DNA from 3 places in the Providencia lanzhouensis genome. Region 3 is predicted to be linked to each of the others. Evidence: predicted binding sites of a transcription regulator. Region 3 holds the regulator's gene; each other region holds the start of a gene.

Region 1 (4,295 bases), 580 kb from region 3:
GAATACCAATACCAAACGCAGGACCGGTGAACAGTTCGCCAACAATTGGAATGCTCGACATGACATTACCAACTGGTTCTTGGAAGTATTCTGCAAATAACGGAGCGAAGACAAACAGTCCCCACATACCATAAACAATACTTGGGATTGCAGCGAGAAGCTCAATCGCAATACCTAATGGGCGTTTTAACCAGTTAGGCGCTAGCTCTGTTAAGAATAATGCGATACCAAAACTCACGGGTACGGCGATAATCAGAGCGATTAATGATGTGACGATGGTGCCGTAGATAGGCACTAATGCACCAAACTGCTCTGCTGGCGCATCCCACTCTTTATTCCACAAAAACGAAAACCCGAATTTCTGCATACTTGGCCAAGATGCGAAAATCAGGGAAATAATAATGCCACCAAGCATGAGGAGAGTGATTAGCGCTGCTATTTTAACTAATGCACTAAAAATCACGTCGCCCGATTTACTAGGGGCTTTGAATGCCGTTATTTTTTCGGCCATGCGCTTTGTTCTCATTCCATGCCTACTTTTCAGTAGGACTTACGTTACTACGGTGAATAAGCGGGAGCTATTCCTCAGCCCCCGCTTACCCTTTTCCAACCCGAGGGGCACTTAGAACAGTGCTTTACCTTGGCTATCTTTTACTTCTGTTTTCCATGCTGCACGTACTGCGGTCACAACTTCTTGAGGTAACACAGCGTAATCTAATGCTTCTGCTTGTTTACCGCCTTTGTCGTAAGCCCAGTTGAAGAAATCAAGAACCGCTTTACCTTTCTCAGCATCCGCTTGTTGCTTGTGAACTAAGATGAATGTGGTTGAGGTAATTGGCCATGCGTTAGCGCCTTCACGGTTAGTCAGGTCTTGTGCAAATGATTTAGACCAATCCACTTTTTTCGCTGCTGCGCTGAAGCTTTCACCTGTTGGTGAAACTGGCTGACCATCTGCAGAAACCAGCTTAGTATACGCAAGATTATTCTGTTTTGCGTAAGCATATTCTACATAACCGATAGAGCCTGGCAGACGTTGAACAAAGGCTGCAACGCCGTCGTTACCTTTACCGCCTACGCTGTTTTTCGGCCAGTTAACCGTTGAACCTGCACCCACTTCATCTTTCCAGTTTGAGCTAACTTTTGCTAAGTAGCTTGTGAAAACGAATGTGGTACCAGAACCATCAGAGCGGCGAACTACAGCGATGTTTTGGTCAGGTAATTTTACGTTTGGATTCAGTTTTGCGATGGCTGGGTCATTCCATTTTGCAATTTTGCCTAAGTAGATGTCGCCCAGAGTTTTACCATCAAGAACCAGTTGATTAGATTCGATGCCTTTAACGTTTACCGCTAAAACCACGCCACCAATCACGGTTGGGAATTGGAATAAGCCGTCTTCTTTGAGTTTTTCATCAGTCAATGGCGCATCAGACGCACCGAAATCAACTGTTTTTGCATTAATTTGTTTTACACCACCAGAAGAACCGATCCCCTGATAGTTAATTTTATTACCTGTTTCTTTCTGATAAGTATCTGCCCACTTCGCATAAACAGGAGCAGGGAATGTCGCGCCAGCTCCGGTCAGGCTGGTAGCAGCAAAAGAAGACATTGCAGTCAGAGATAAGGTTGCTGCCATTACGCTTGCTAGTGTGGTACGCATCATTTTCATAATCCCTCCGGGGATGTAAGAAATAATCAAGTATTAAATTATTGGGTGTATGTCACGGTAGGGAAAATAGGACAATTGAGTTACGGCAATATGTCATCTTTATGACAGTTTTATGACATTTGCGGATTTTATCGACATGATTAAGTGTAGCAGAATGGTACAGAAATGATTATTTACTTATTTTTCAATAAACTAAATAAGAACAGCGAATGTGACAGCTTAGCGTTTGGAATATGACATATTGTCATAAATGAAAAAATTTATTTCTCTTTCTATCTTTCTATCTTTCTATCTTTCTATCTACACAGTATATCTCTAAGTATTTCGTGTTGTAGCTAGGCGGCAAACGAGTTAAGCCCTGGGAGCATACACAAGTATGTGACTAGGGTTAACGAGCGCAGCCAACAACGCTACAACGCGAAATACGACGAGATATTTAGTCTTCGCGTTCTTTGAGAGGGAGCAAGGCCCGAATAGCAAACCCGCCGCGCTCACTTTTATGGATCTCAATATTCCCTTCGTGAGCATCTATAATCCTGCGAATTATCGCGAGTCCCAGCCCTGTACCTTTGTTGCTACGGGCTTTTTCACCCTGTACGAACGGCTGGAATAGGCGCTGAATGTCTTCTTCTTTGATCCCTGCACCATCATCTTCAACTTGGAACCAAACATAATCTTCATTTTTACCACTGCTGACTTTGATCCAGCCATTTCCGTAGCGATAAGCGTTGACTATCATGTTGGTAATCGCGCGTTTGATAGCAAGATGGTTACCGTTGAACATCACTGGTCCTGGGACTAAATTGGTTTCAATCTCTCCCACGACGTTGGTTTCAGCAACAACAGCTTCGTTGAGAATAGCGTTAAGGTCGCAAAACTCCATATCCATTTCTTGCCCTGTTTTCAGGTAAGACATGAATTGACCGATGATTGCGTCGCACTCTTCAATATCTTTGTTGATAGATTCAGCGAGATAGCCATCTTCTGGTCCCATCATTTCCGTTGCGAGACGAATGCGGGTTAGTGGCGTTCGAAGGTCATGGCTGACCCCTGCCATTAATACAGTGCGGTCATTTTCGAGGGATTTTATCCCTGCCGCCATATGGTTGAACGAGCGAATAGCCGCGCGAACCTCTGTGGCACCTTTCTCTTGCATCGGCGGCATAACATGCCCCTTACCGACCTCACCCGCGTGATATTCCAGCTCTAATAATGGCTTGTTTTGATAGCGAATATAGAGCCAAACCCCCGCAAAAATCGTGAGGAAGACCGTGAGTGTATAGCGGAAAACTTGAGAAAACTGATTTTGGCCGATTTCGGTGAGCGGAACGCGCACCCAAATATCTGGTGCTAGGTAGGATGTTAACCACAATATCGGATACTCACGCCCAAGTTCCAGATGCACGCTGGCCTTGCCACCCAAGTATTCCGACATGTTTTCACTTAGAAAATCATACTCTTTTGCCCAGTTTAATCCCTCTTCCATCGCCGCTGAATGGGCGTAAAAGGTAATACCGAGCTCATTGTAGATTTTTTTACGTAATGCGGGTGAAACTCGCACTGAGGTTCCATCTTGTAGAACCATTTTCTCTGTCATCAATGTACGTACTTCATAGGCAAGCACTTTATTGAACTGCTGTAAGCTTGGCATCACAACAAAATTCAATACAACCATGTAGCTGGTCACAAGGCTTGCGAACAGGAGTGCGACAAACAAAAATAACGAGCGAGAAAATGTACTACGTCGTGAGAACCTCAGTCGCTTCATGCTTTACTTCCATCTGGAACAAATACGTATCCTAAGCCCCAAACGGTTTGAATGTAACGTGGGTGCGCAGGATCTTCTTCAATCATACGGCGTAAACGTGAAATTTGAACGTCGATAGAACGCTCCATCGCACTGTATTCACGACCTCGAGCCAAACTCATCAGCTTGTCACGAGATAATGGTTCGCGTGGATAAGAAACTAATACTTTCAACACCGCAAACTCACCACTGGTTAATGGCATATTCTCTTCGCCTTGGAACATTTCACGGGTTCCGAGGTTCAGTTTGAATTTACCAAAAGTGATGACGGCATCATCTTGCGATGGCGCACCTGGTAGCTCATTCGCTTGGCGACGCAGCACCGCACGAATACGCGCTAACAGTTCACGAGGGTTAAACGGTTTAGGGATATAGTCATCCGCACCAATTTCTAAGCCCACAATACGGTCAACTTCTTCGCCTTTCGCGGTAACCATAATGATTGGAATTGGGTTATTTTGACTACGTAAACGACGGCAAATAGATAAGCCATCTTCCCCAGGAAGCATCAAGTCCAATACGATTAAATGAATAGATTCCCGTGTTAGGATCCTGTCCATCTGTTCAGCATTCGCTGCACTTCTTACCTGAAAACCCTGCTCGGTGAGGTAACGTTCAAGCAGAGCACGTAAACGCATATCATCATCGACGACGAGAACTTTATAACTTTCCTGCATTTATAGCCCCCAAAGTGTGGAATTTTAGAATTATTCTGCTGATGAAAGTAACAAAAATAATATTCATGCCATTAATTTACCATTAACACTAACTTTAATGAATCATTTTACTCGTTAACTGATTAATGGTTTATAGCTAATCTCT
Region 2 (4,295 bases), 200 kb from region 3:
ACAGCACAGGATCGGGCTTTTCGAGTAGTTCACAGCCCATATATTGATAAAAATGCACCGTATTTTCGGAAGGGGTTGCAGAAACATACAACCCACCAGCGCCTTTCTCCAACGCCCTCTGCTGGCAAAGTTTGAAAAGCTGGCCGCCCAGCCCTTCACCACGATATTGGTAACTAACATGAAGAAAAGAGAGCTGTAACAGATCCTGATTTTCCCCTCGCCATACATTATCTAAACTCGCTGCGGCGATCAGTTTTTCATCATCAAAAATACCAAAGAAAACAGCGCCATTATCATAACTTTCCAGCAAATGCGGGGTGTATGCATCCGTTTCACCTTCCGGCCAACCTTTCATATCAAAGCGTTGAGCAGAAAGAACTAACTCTCCTTGTTGGTGAAGATAAAGGTGTTCAATCAATTCAGTTCTATCAATCGACCACACATTTGGGATCTCATCCCGCGTGAGCTCGCGTGTTATTCTCATTTTTATTAGTCTCTTAATGCTTGTATAAAGGCTATATAAATCGGATACATAGAGAGCATACAGGCTACACAATCAAAAAGAAATCAGGGCATGAAGAAGGAAACTTAATGAGGATTTATTGGACTTTATAAACAAAAAAGTTCTCTGTAGCATCCTGCCGCAGAGAACTTTTAACTACAGGGGTTGGTTTATTGCTTCAATCCCATCGCATCGCGCATGGTAAAGAACAAATCGGTTTGGTCAGTCAGACCCATCACGTTCGCGGCGTGTGGACCATAGGCCGCAACACGTAGCTGAGCACCTGTATGCTCCTGTGAATCTTCTTCTTCAGAGTTACCGTAGTTTACGGTCATCACGGTACCATCTTTAGTAATCAGCGCTTGAGTTAAGCCTGATGATTTAGTTCCGTCTGGAATAATTTGACTAGAATGCGAGTGGTCAGCGGTCACGATAACCAGTGTATCACCGTGCTTCTTAGCGAAATCTAATCCCACTTGTACCGCTTGATCCAGCGAGACAGTCTCACCGATTTGACCACATGGATTCGCTTTATGATCCTGCTTATCGATAGAAGCGCTTTCAACTTGTAAGAAGAAGCCATTCGGATTTACTTTCAATAAATCAATCGCTTTTTCAGTCATTTGCGCTAATGTCGGTGCATTCGGGTCTAACTTAGAATTCGGTTTACACTCTAATGCTGCGTTATTTAAGTTACCGTGATAAGTAGCTTTTGGGCCTTCCCACGCCACGGTCATGTTGCCATCATGGAACAGACCTAACACAGGTTTATCTTGGTTAGCTTCTTTGATTGCATCGAGTGACTTAGCATCACGGACGATAGTGAATCCACGCTCTTCCGCTTGTTTTTCCAAGGTTTTCCCTTTGTAATCACCCGCTTTAGCTTCCTGCTTAAAGCTTTTCGCACCACCACCTAATGTGACATCGGCACGGGTGATCATTAACTGTTCAGAGATAGAACCACGACCGCCATTTTCCAGCGCATTGGTTGCACACTTTTCACTGGTCTCTTCAGGACCGTAACATTTACGCCCCGTCACATGAGAAAACTGAGCCGCTGGCGTTGCATCTTGGATTTCAGATGTCGTCACGTTACCCGTTGCTTTACCATTACGTTTCGCAATTTCAATCAATGTGTCATGGTCTTTACCGAATACATCAATCCCTAAAGCGCCGTTATAGGTTTTCACACCGGATGACCATGCTGTTGCAGATGCCGCAGAATCAGTTACATAGTCTGGTTTTTGTGTTTTCTTATCTAATGCGTAATGGGTGTATTGTCCAGTGATTGGCAATGCATCGATTCCTTTAAAGAAACCGCCAGCCCCTTCAGCATAGTTACGTGCGACGGTAATTTCAGAATCCCCCATACCATCGCCGATAAATAAAATGACGTTCTTTGCTTGACCATTATGCAGTGCCGCTTTCATGATATCCGTCTGTTCAGTCGATAAACGGCGAGCACCACCAAACTTAGTGATATCCCCTTTTGCAGCGCGACTTTCTGAAACTGCATCATTTTTATCCGCGGCATAAGCGGGGATTGCAGTTCCTAAAATTAACGTACTTACAGCGACGGCTAACATAGATTTCATAAAATTACCTGTCATAACTTTTATCCTTGCCAATCAATAAAAAGAAGAGTGAATATACTTCGAATAATTGACCAGCATGCTAGAGCAGCCAGATGACAGTTGAATGACGGTTTTATGTCGATATAAAGATGATTGTCATAAACATAGCAGCCATAAACATAACAATCATAAAAGCGAAACGCCCAATCAGGGCGTTATCGATGAGAAAAAATTATTGATGAGGTGTTTGTTGGCTCATGAGTTGAGAAATCAGCTGTAGTGCGCTTAATAAGCGATGTCGCTGCTGATCAGTCAAACGTAAATAACGCCGAGCAGCAGGGATCCGACTAACCATTTCAGAAGCAGTGTAAGGCTCAATTTCGCAACGCCAAACGCCATTTTTGACAGCAATATGACAGTGAGTGAAATCTAGCTCTTCGAAAGTTTGGCGGATCACGGGGTACTGCTCTAAGCTTTCGACCAAAAATTTCCCATCTGTTTGTTGAGTCGTGAACTGAACGTGTTTTTTCCGCGCTGACCCTGCTGTTTTCACATCAATCTGTGCCACCAGCGCACTGTCACATTTTCCCGAAACTGCAAAGCGACTATGCACAATAAACGCCATAAACAAGGTTTTCACACGCTCAGTCACTTCCACTTTAATACCTTGAGGCAATTGGATGAGCAACACTCCAGGCGCCCCCCACTCACAAACATAAGGAGCGATATCTTTCTCAATCCGATTTAAAGTTAACCCCGCTTGATACCCTGTCGGGAGGCGTTTTTGAGTTAACCTTTTCCACCATGGTGACTTAGGCAAGGTTACGTAAAGGCTCAAGTTCCACCTCCTCTGCATTGTCATCGTCAAATGAGTTGGACAATACTTGTTCAACCGGAACGGGCTTAAATGGATTCACTTTCTGCACTAACACGGTCCAACCTAATGCATAACTCGCGGTTAATCCCAACATAATGGCAAATGGAATATACACGTCCGCTTTATTCATGCCCGGCGGCGTGATGTAAACAATCGCTAGAATAATCCCCACACTCGAAATAATTTGAGGGATAGGGAAGAATGGTGAGCGATAAGCACGATGTAAATCAGGGCGACGAATACGCAATAGCACCACAGAAATCGTCACTAATAAGTACGCCGTTCCCCACGAACACACAGCCGCCAGCACCAACGGGATAATGCGATCTAAATCCCCTTGGATAGCAAATGCGTGTAAACATGGGATCATCACCGCCACTAAAATACCGAACACAGGCGTTTTAAAACGAGGGTGTAAGTAGGCAAATACTTTTGGTAATGCCCCATCTAACGCCATACCGTAAAGAATACGCGGAACCGCTGCCATTAAGGTGTTAATGGTCGCCCCACCCGCCAGCAATAATGCAATTCCAATCCAGTATTTACCGAAGTCACCCATAATTTGCCCAGCAAACGCAGGAATAGCCATCGGTGTTTCTAATAGGCTCACACCATTTTGAGGGTCAACAATCACGTTTTCGACTTGGTTTGTCAGTGCCGCACCAAACAGGAACATACAGAATGCCACGCCACATAAACCAATCGCCATCGCACGCGGGATCACTTTGGCTGAATTTTTAATTTCCGGCGCCATCGGTGTCACTAACTCACAGCCGACAAACATAAACATCGCCATTCCCACAAAGCTAAGAACAAGGGTCGGGTCAGAAATATTCAGCCCTTGACCAAACCAGCCTTCTGCGGAAACATGGAATGGCATTAGCAGCCCACAAATACTGAAAATCACCAACGTGCTCCACATTGCAAAAGTGAGCACCACTTCCACTTTGCCGAAAGCTTCGATACCAAATGCATTCAATAAGCCGAATGCCACAACTAAACCAACCCCCACCATCCAAGAGGAGTTATTGGTTTCCAGCACTGTATTCAAGCTTTCAAAGTTCACTAACGCCATAATACCGGACAAAATGGTCTCTGCTGTACCTGCAAAAACGTGAACTATCAGATAGGCAGACAGTGCCCCTGTAATCGCCCAAAAGCGCCCCATACCGCAGGAGATATAGTCGTAAACAGAACCGGAGGTCGGTAAAATTGCCGCCGCTTCGGAGAATGTGGTTAATTGAGCCTGCATCATGATAAAGCTCAGTAAAACAGCTAAGGCAAAAGTATCACCGCCGATCCCAAAACCACTGGTTACAGTGAGGATCACAGGGCTTGCCAT
Region 3 (4,295 bases):
GGCTAAAAAATCACCAATAAAACATTTTTTAACCATACCGAAGAAATGTTCACAGAATAAGATGAAGAAAATTGCAGGATAAAATTGAAAATATAGCGTAGGCGTTAGAAATAGCACCAATATAGGATGAAACACAAAACAAAAAACCTTGCTAATATGATGATTTTATTAGCAAGGTTTCGGTTTTCTGATTATTTCGCGCTTAATGTATTCACTTTCTTGTCTGACACAATAAACACTGGCGGTAATGTGAATGAAAACTCACTGCCCTTACCAACCTGACTGGTTACTGAGAGCTGGCTACTATGATGCTGAATCGCATGCTTAACAATCGCTAAGCCCAATCCTGTTCCGCCGCCACCTTGCCTTGAACGCGCTTTATCCACACGATAAAAACGCTCTGTTAAGCGAGGAAGGTGCTCGGCTGGAATTCCCGGACCATTGTCACTCACACTAAACTGGGCACCATTACTGGTTCGCTGCCATTTCACCTTAATTTTCGTACCATCCGGCGTATGGTTTATGGCGTTATACACTAAGTTAGCAACCGCGCTTCGTAGCTGCTCTTCATTTCCATGAACTCGAAGTTTTTCATCAATACTGAATTCAAACTCGTGCCGCCCTTGGCTTAAGCTAATCGCTTCTTGTTCAATCATCTTGAGAATGACCGGCATATTAATCTGTTCGTCTAGATTAATTTGAGGGGCAACCTCTATACGGGATAATTGCAGCAATTGCTTCACTAGGTTATCCATTCGATGAGTCTGTTCTTGCATCACCGACAACGCTTTTTTATTCATCGGTGAAGTGCCTTCTTGGTCATCCATAACTTCAAGATAGCCTTGGATAACGGTCAATGGCGTACGTAACTCATGGCTCACGTTAGCAAAAAAGTCTCTACGTGCTTTTTCTAGACGGCGTTTTTCAGTCACATCTCGAGCCACCATCAAAAGCTGATCACTCGCATATGGTAAGATCCGAAACTCAACAATTTCGCCACTATTAAGCTCAATCGTCAGTGCTTGGTCATAGTTTTTCACGGTGAAATAACGACTAAAATCAGGATAACGTAGCAAGTTAAAAATATGCTGTCCGTTATCCTCAGGCCAGCGAAAGCCTAGAAGCTGTTGAGCGTGGCGGTTACACCAGAAAATATTGCCTTCGGTGGTCATAATTACCACCGCATCAGGCAAGGATTCAGCTCCGCTGCGAAAGCGCTTAATCAACTGACCTAATTCACGGCGACGCTTACGATTGCGCTGCTGCATCTGATAGATACCATAAAATATCGGCTCCCATCCCCCCTTGCCATCCGGCGGCAGCATACTTCTATCCAACCAGAGCCAATCTGAAAGTTTTAGCAGGTTATATCCGTGCCAAATGAGTGCTGCGAGCAGTGAAATCACTAATAGCCACGGAAGATGCCCAATAAAAACAGACAGTATCAATGCGGGTAAAATAAATAAAAACAGCCCCCAAATCAGCTGTTTTAAGGATAAGCGTTCAAGCACCCATGTTTCTCCCTAATGGTTTCTCAATAGCGAACAGAGAAGCGGTAGCCAGTACCACGAACCGTTTGCACCATCTTATCATGCCCATCTAACTCTAACGCTTTTCTTAAACGACGAATATGCACATCCACCGTTCTGTCTTCCACATACACGTTTGCGCCCCAAACATAGTTGAGTAACTGTTCGCGGCTATATACTCGCTCTGGATGGGTCATAAAGAAGTGAAGTAACTTGTATTCGGTAGGCCCCATATCAATGGGAATTTCTTTGCTGGTAACGCGATGAGAAGTAGGATCAAGAACTAACCCGTTCATCTCAATAATGTCTTCTGTCGCCATTGGAGAGATACGTCGTAAAATGGCTTTAACTCGAGCTATCAATTCTTTTGGTGAAAATGGTTTGATTAAATAATCATCCGCCCCCACTTCTAATCCTTTCACGCGATCTTCTTCTTCGCCCCTTGCAGTTAGCATCATCACGGGGACATCACGCGTGGCGCTATCACGCTTCATATGTTTAATGACTTGGATACCGGAACCACCGGGGATCATCCAGTCCAACAACACTAAATCAGGAAGTGGATCAACCAATTGCGCTATTGCAGAATCATAATCATCAGCCTCTGTGGGCTGAAAACCATTCTGTTCCAATACAAAACAAACCATTTCTCGGATGGGCGCTTCATCTTCAACGACTAGAATGCGTCTTGCCATGATTGTTCCTGTAAATAAGAAGAGATTTTTAATGTGACCGCATTATGCGTCAGTTTTGTGACAGAATTATGAATATCTCAACCCACAATCAAGATCTATCATTAGATTAACAGTTTAATGTCATGTAAGTGAAATATTAACACCACATCTGGCTATCATTGCGAAGCGCTTCGCAACTCTCTTATTTTTACTGTTTAATTTGCCATACCTTTGCTTTCACTGAACCTATATACAGTATACTGTGACACCGCAAACCAAATGGTTTGAATATTAGTATAAAGCATCAGAATATTAATATAGTAAAAGCGTCATAATTACAGGAACCGCTAGCTCATGCGCATCATCCACACTTCAGACTGGCATTTAGGTCAGTATTTTTTCACTAAAAACCGATCTGCTGAACACCAACACTTTTTGCGTTGGTTAATAGAACAAGTCAAACAGTACCAAGTGGATGCCCTGATTGTGGCTGGTGATGTCTTTGATACTGGCGCTCCGCCAAGTTATGCGCGCGAACTCTACAACCAGTTTATTGTTGATTTGCAAAAAACAGGCTGCCAATTAGTTATTTTGAGCGGTAACCATGATTCTGTCTCTGTTTTGAATGAATCCAGCGCGTTATTACGTTATTTAAATACTCACGTCATCACATCAAACAGCGAGTCCCCAGTCATCACATTGAAAGATAAACAAGGAAACCCTAATGGGCTGGTGTGCGCGATCCCCTTTTTACGACCACGAGATATCCAAGTCAGCATTGCAGGGCAAAGCAGTGAAGAGAAACAACTTTCATTACAAAATGCCATTCATGAACACTACCAAAGCTGTTACCAAAAAGCCGTTGAGCAACGTACTGAACTGAACTTAGATATCCCGATTATTGCCACGGGGCATTTGACCGTTGTTGGTGCAGAGCTGACAGACTCCGTGCGTGAGATTTATATTGGCACATTGGATGCTTTTCCTTCCGGCGCATTCCCACCTGCGGATTATATTGCACTAGGGCACATCCATCGCCCTCAACTGATTGGTGGGCAAGCACATATTCGCTACAGTGGTTCTCCGATTGCACTTAGCTTTGATGAATCACAACAACAAAAAAGTGTCTGCTTAGTGGAATTTAATCAGCACCAATTTGCCAATGTTACTTTACTACCAATACCCGTTTTTCAGCCACTATTGAGTTTAAAAGGCTCTTTGAAAGAACTACAAAAACAATTAATGGCCTTACCTGTCAAAGAAAATGAGCTCCCTATTTGGTTAGATATTGAAGTCGCCACTCAAGATTATCTAGGAGATATCCAACAACGTATTGAAGCTCTTACTCAAGAACTCCCTGTTGAAGTTGTTCGCCTACGCCGAGCGCGGCAGGCGCAGACTGGTCAAAACCTCACTCCACAGAATGAAACATTAAATGAACTGACCGCCGAGGAAGTCTTTACTCGACGACTTACAGAAGAGTCATTGGAAGACAAAGCGTTAGAACAGCGTTTATTGCAGCTGTTCAAGCAATCCTACGCCAACTTGCGCAATGAACAGGGGGAATAACTGTGAAAATCTTAAGCTTACGCCTGAAAAACATTAACTCCCTAAAAGGTGAATGGAAGATTGATTTCACAGAAGAGCCTTTTGCCAGCAATGGGTTATTTGCCATCACAGGCGCAACTGGCGCGGGAAAAACCACGTTATTGGATGCCATCTGCCTTGCACTGTACCACCAAACTCCACGGTTAGGCGCGATATCAAAAAGCAAAAATGAGTTAATGACCCGCCACACGAGTGAATGTTTAGCTGAAGTGGAATTTGAAGTTAAAGGCGTCGCTTATCGCGCATTTTGGAGCCAACGCAGGGCAAACAATAAACCCAATGGTAACCTGCAAGACGCAAAAGCTGAGCTAGCAACCGTCGCTGATGGGCAAATCATTGCAGAAAAAATCAGTAAAGTGCGTGAAAAAATTGTGCAAATCACCGGGCTAGATTTTGGGCGTTTCACTAAATCCATTTTGCTCTCTCAAGGGGATTTTGCCGCCTTTTTAAATGCGACCGAAAAAGAGCGAGCCGATTTACTGGA

The links. Region 3 encodes PhoB, which activates phosphate uptake and scavenging genes when phosphate is short. Its sites were predicted from a motif close to CTGTCATAAAACTGNCNNAT; they were not measured.
Region 1: the regulator PhoB is predicted to act here: its motif matches at 1,766-1,785, upstream of pstS (phosphate ABC transporter substrate-binding protein PstS).
Region 2: the regulator PhoB is predicted to act here: its motif matches at 2,188-2,207, upstream of phoA (alkaline phosphatase).

What each region holds. Positions count from the first base shown of each region.
Region 1 is NZ_CP174123.1:257,992-262,286, reverse strand. Features, by position in the region: gene pstC (phosphate ABC transporter permease PstC) at 1-511, opposite strand, end outside; gene pstS (phosphate ABC transporter substrate-binding protein PstS) at 623-1,666, opposite strand; gene envZ (two-component system sensor histidine kinase EnvZ) at 2,103-3,434, opposite strand; gene ompR (two-component system response regulator OmpR) at 3,431-4,150, opposite strand; gene greB (transcription elongation factor GreB) at 4,265-4,295, opposite strand, start outside.
Region 2 is NZ_CP174123.1:636,550-640,844, reverse strand. Features, by position in the region: gene ACIH2S_RS02860 (GNAT family N-acetyltransferase) at 1-484, opposite strand, end outside; gene phoA (alkaline phosphatase) at 673-2,112, opposite strand; gene ACIH2S_RS02850 (DUF3156 family protein) at 2,309-2,914, opposite strand; gene ACIH2S_RS02845 (APC family permease) at 2,889-4,295, opposite strand, start outside.
Region 3 is NZ_CP174123.1:833,832-838,126, reverse strand. Features, by position in the region: gene phoR (phosphate regulon sensor histidine kinase PhoR) at 192-1,511, opposite strand; gene phoB (phosphate regulon transcriptional regulator PhoB) at 1,535-2,224, opposite strand; gene sbcD (exonuclease subunit SbcD) at 2,558-3,772, shown strand; gene ACIH2S_RS03755 (AAA family ATPase) at 3,775-4,295, shown strand, end outside.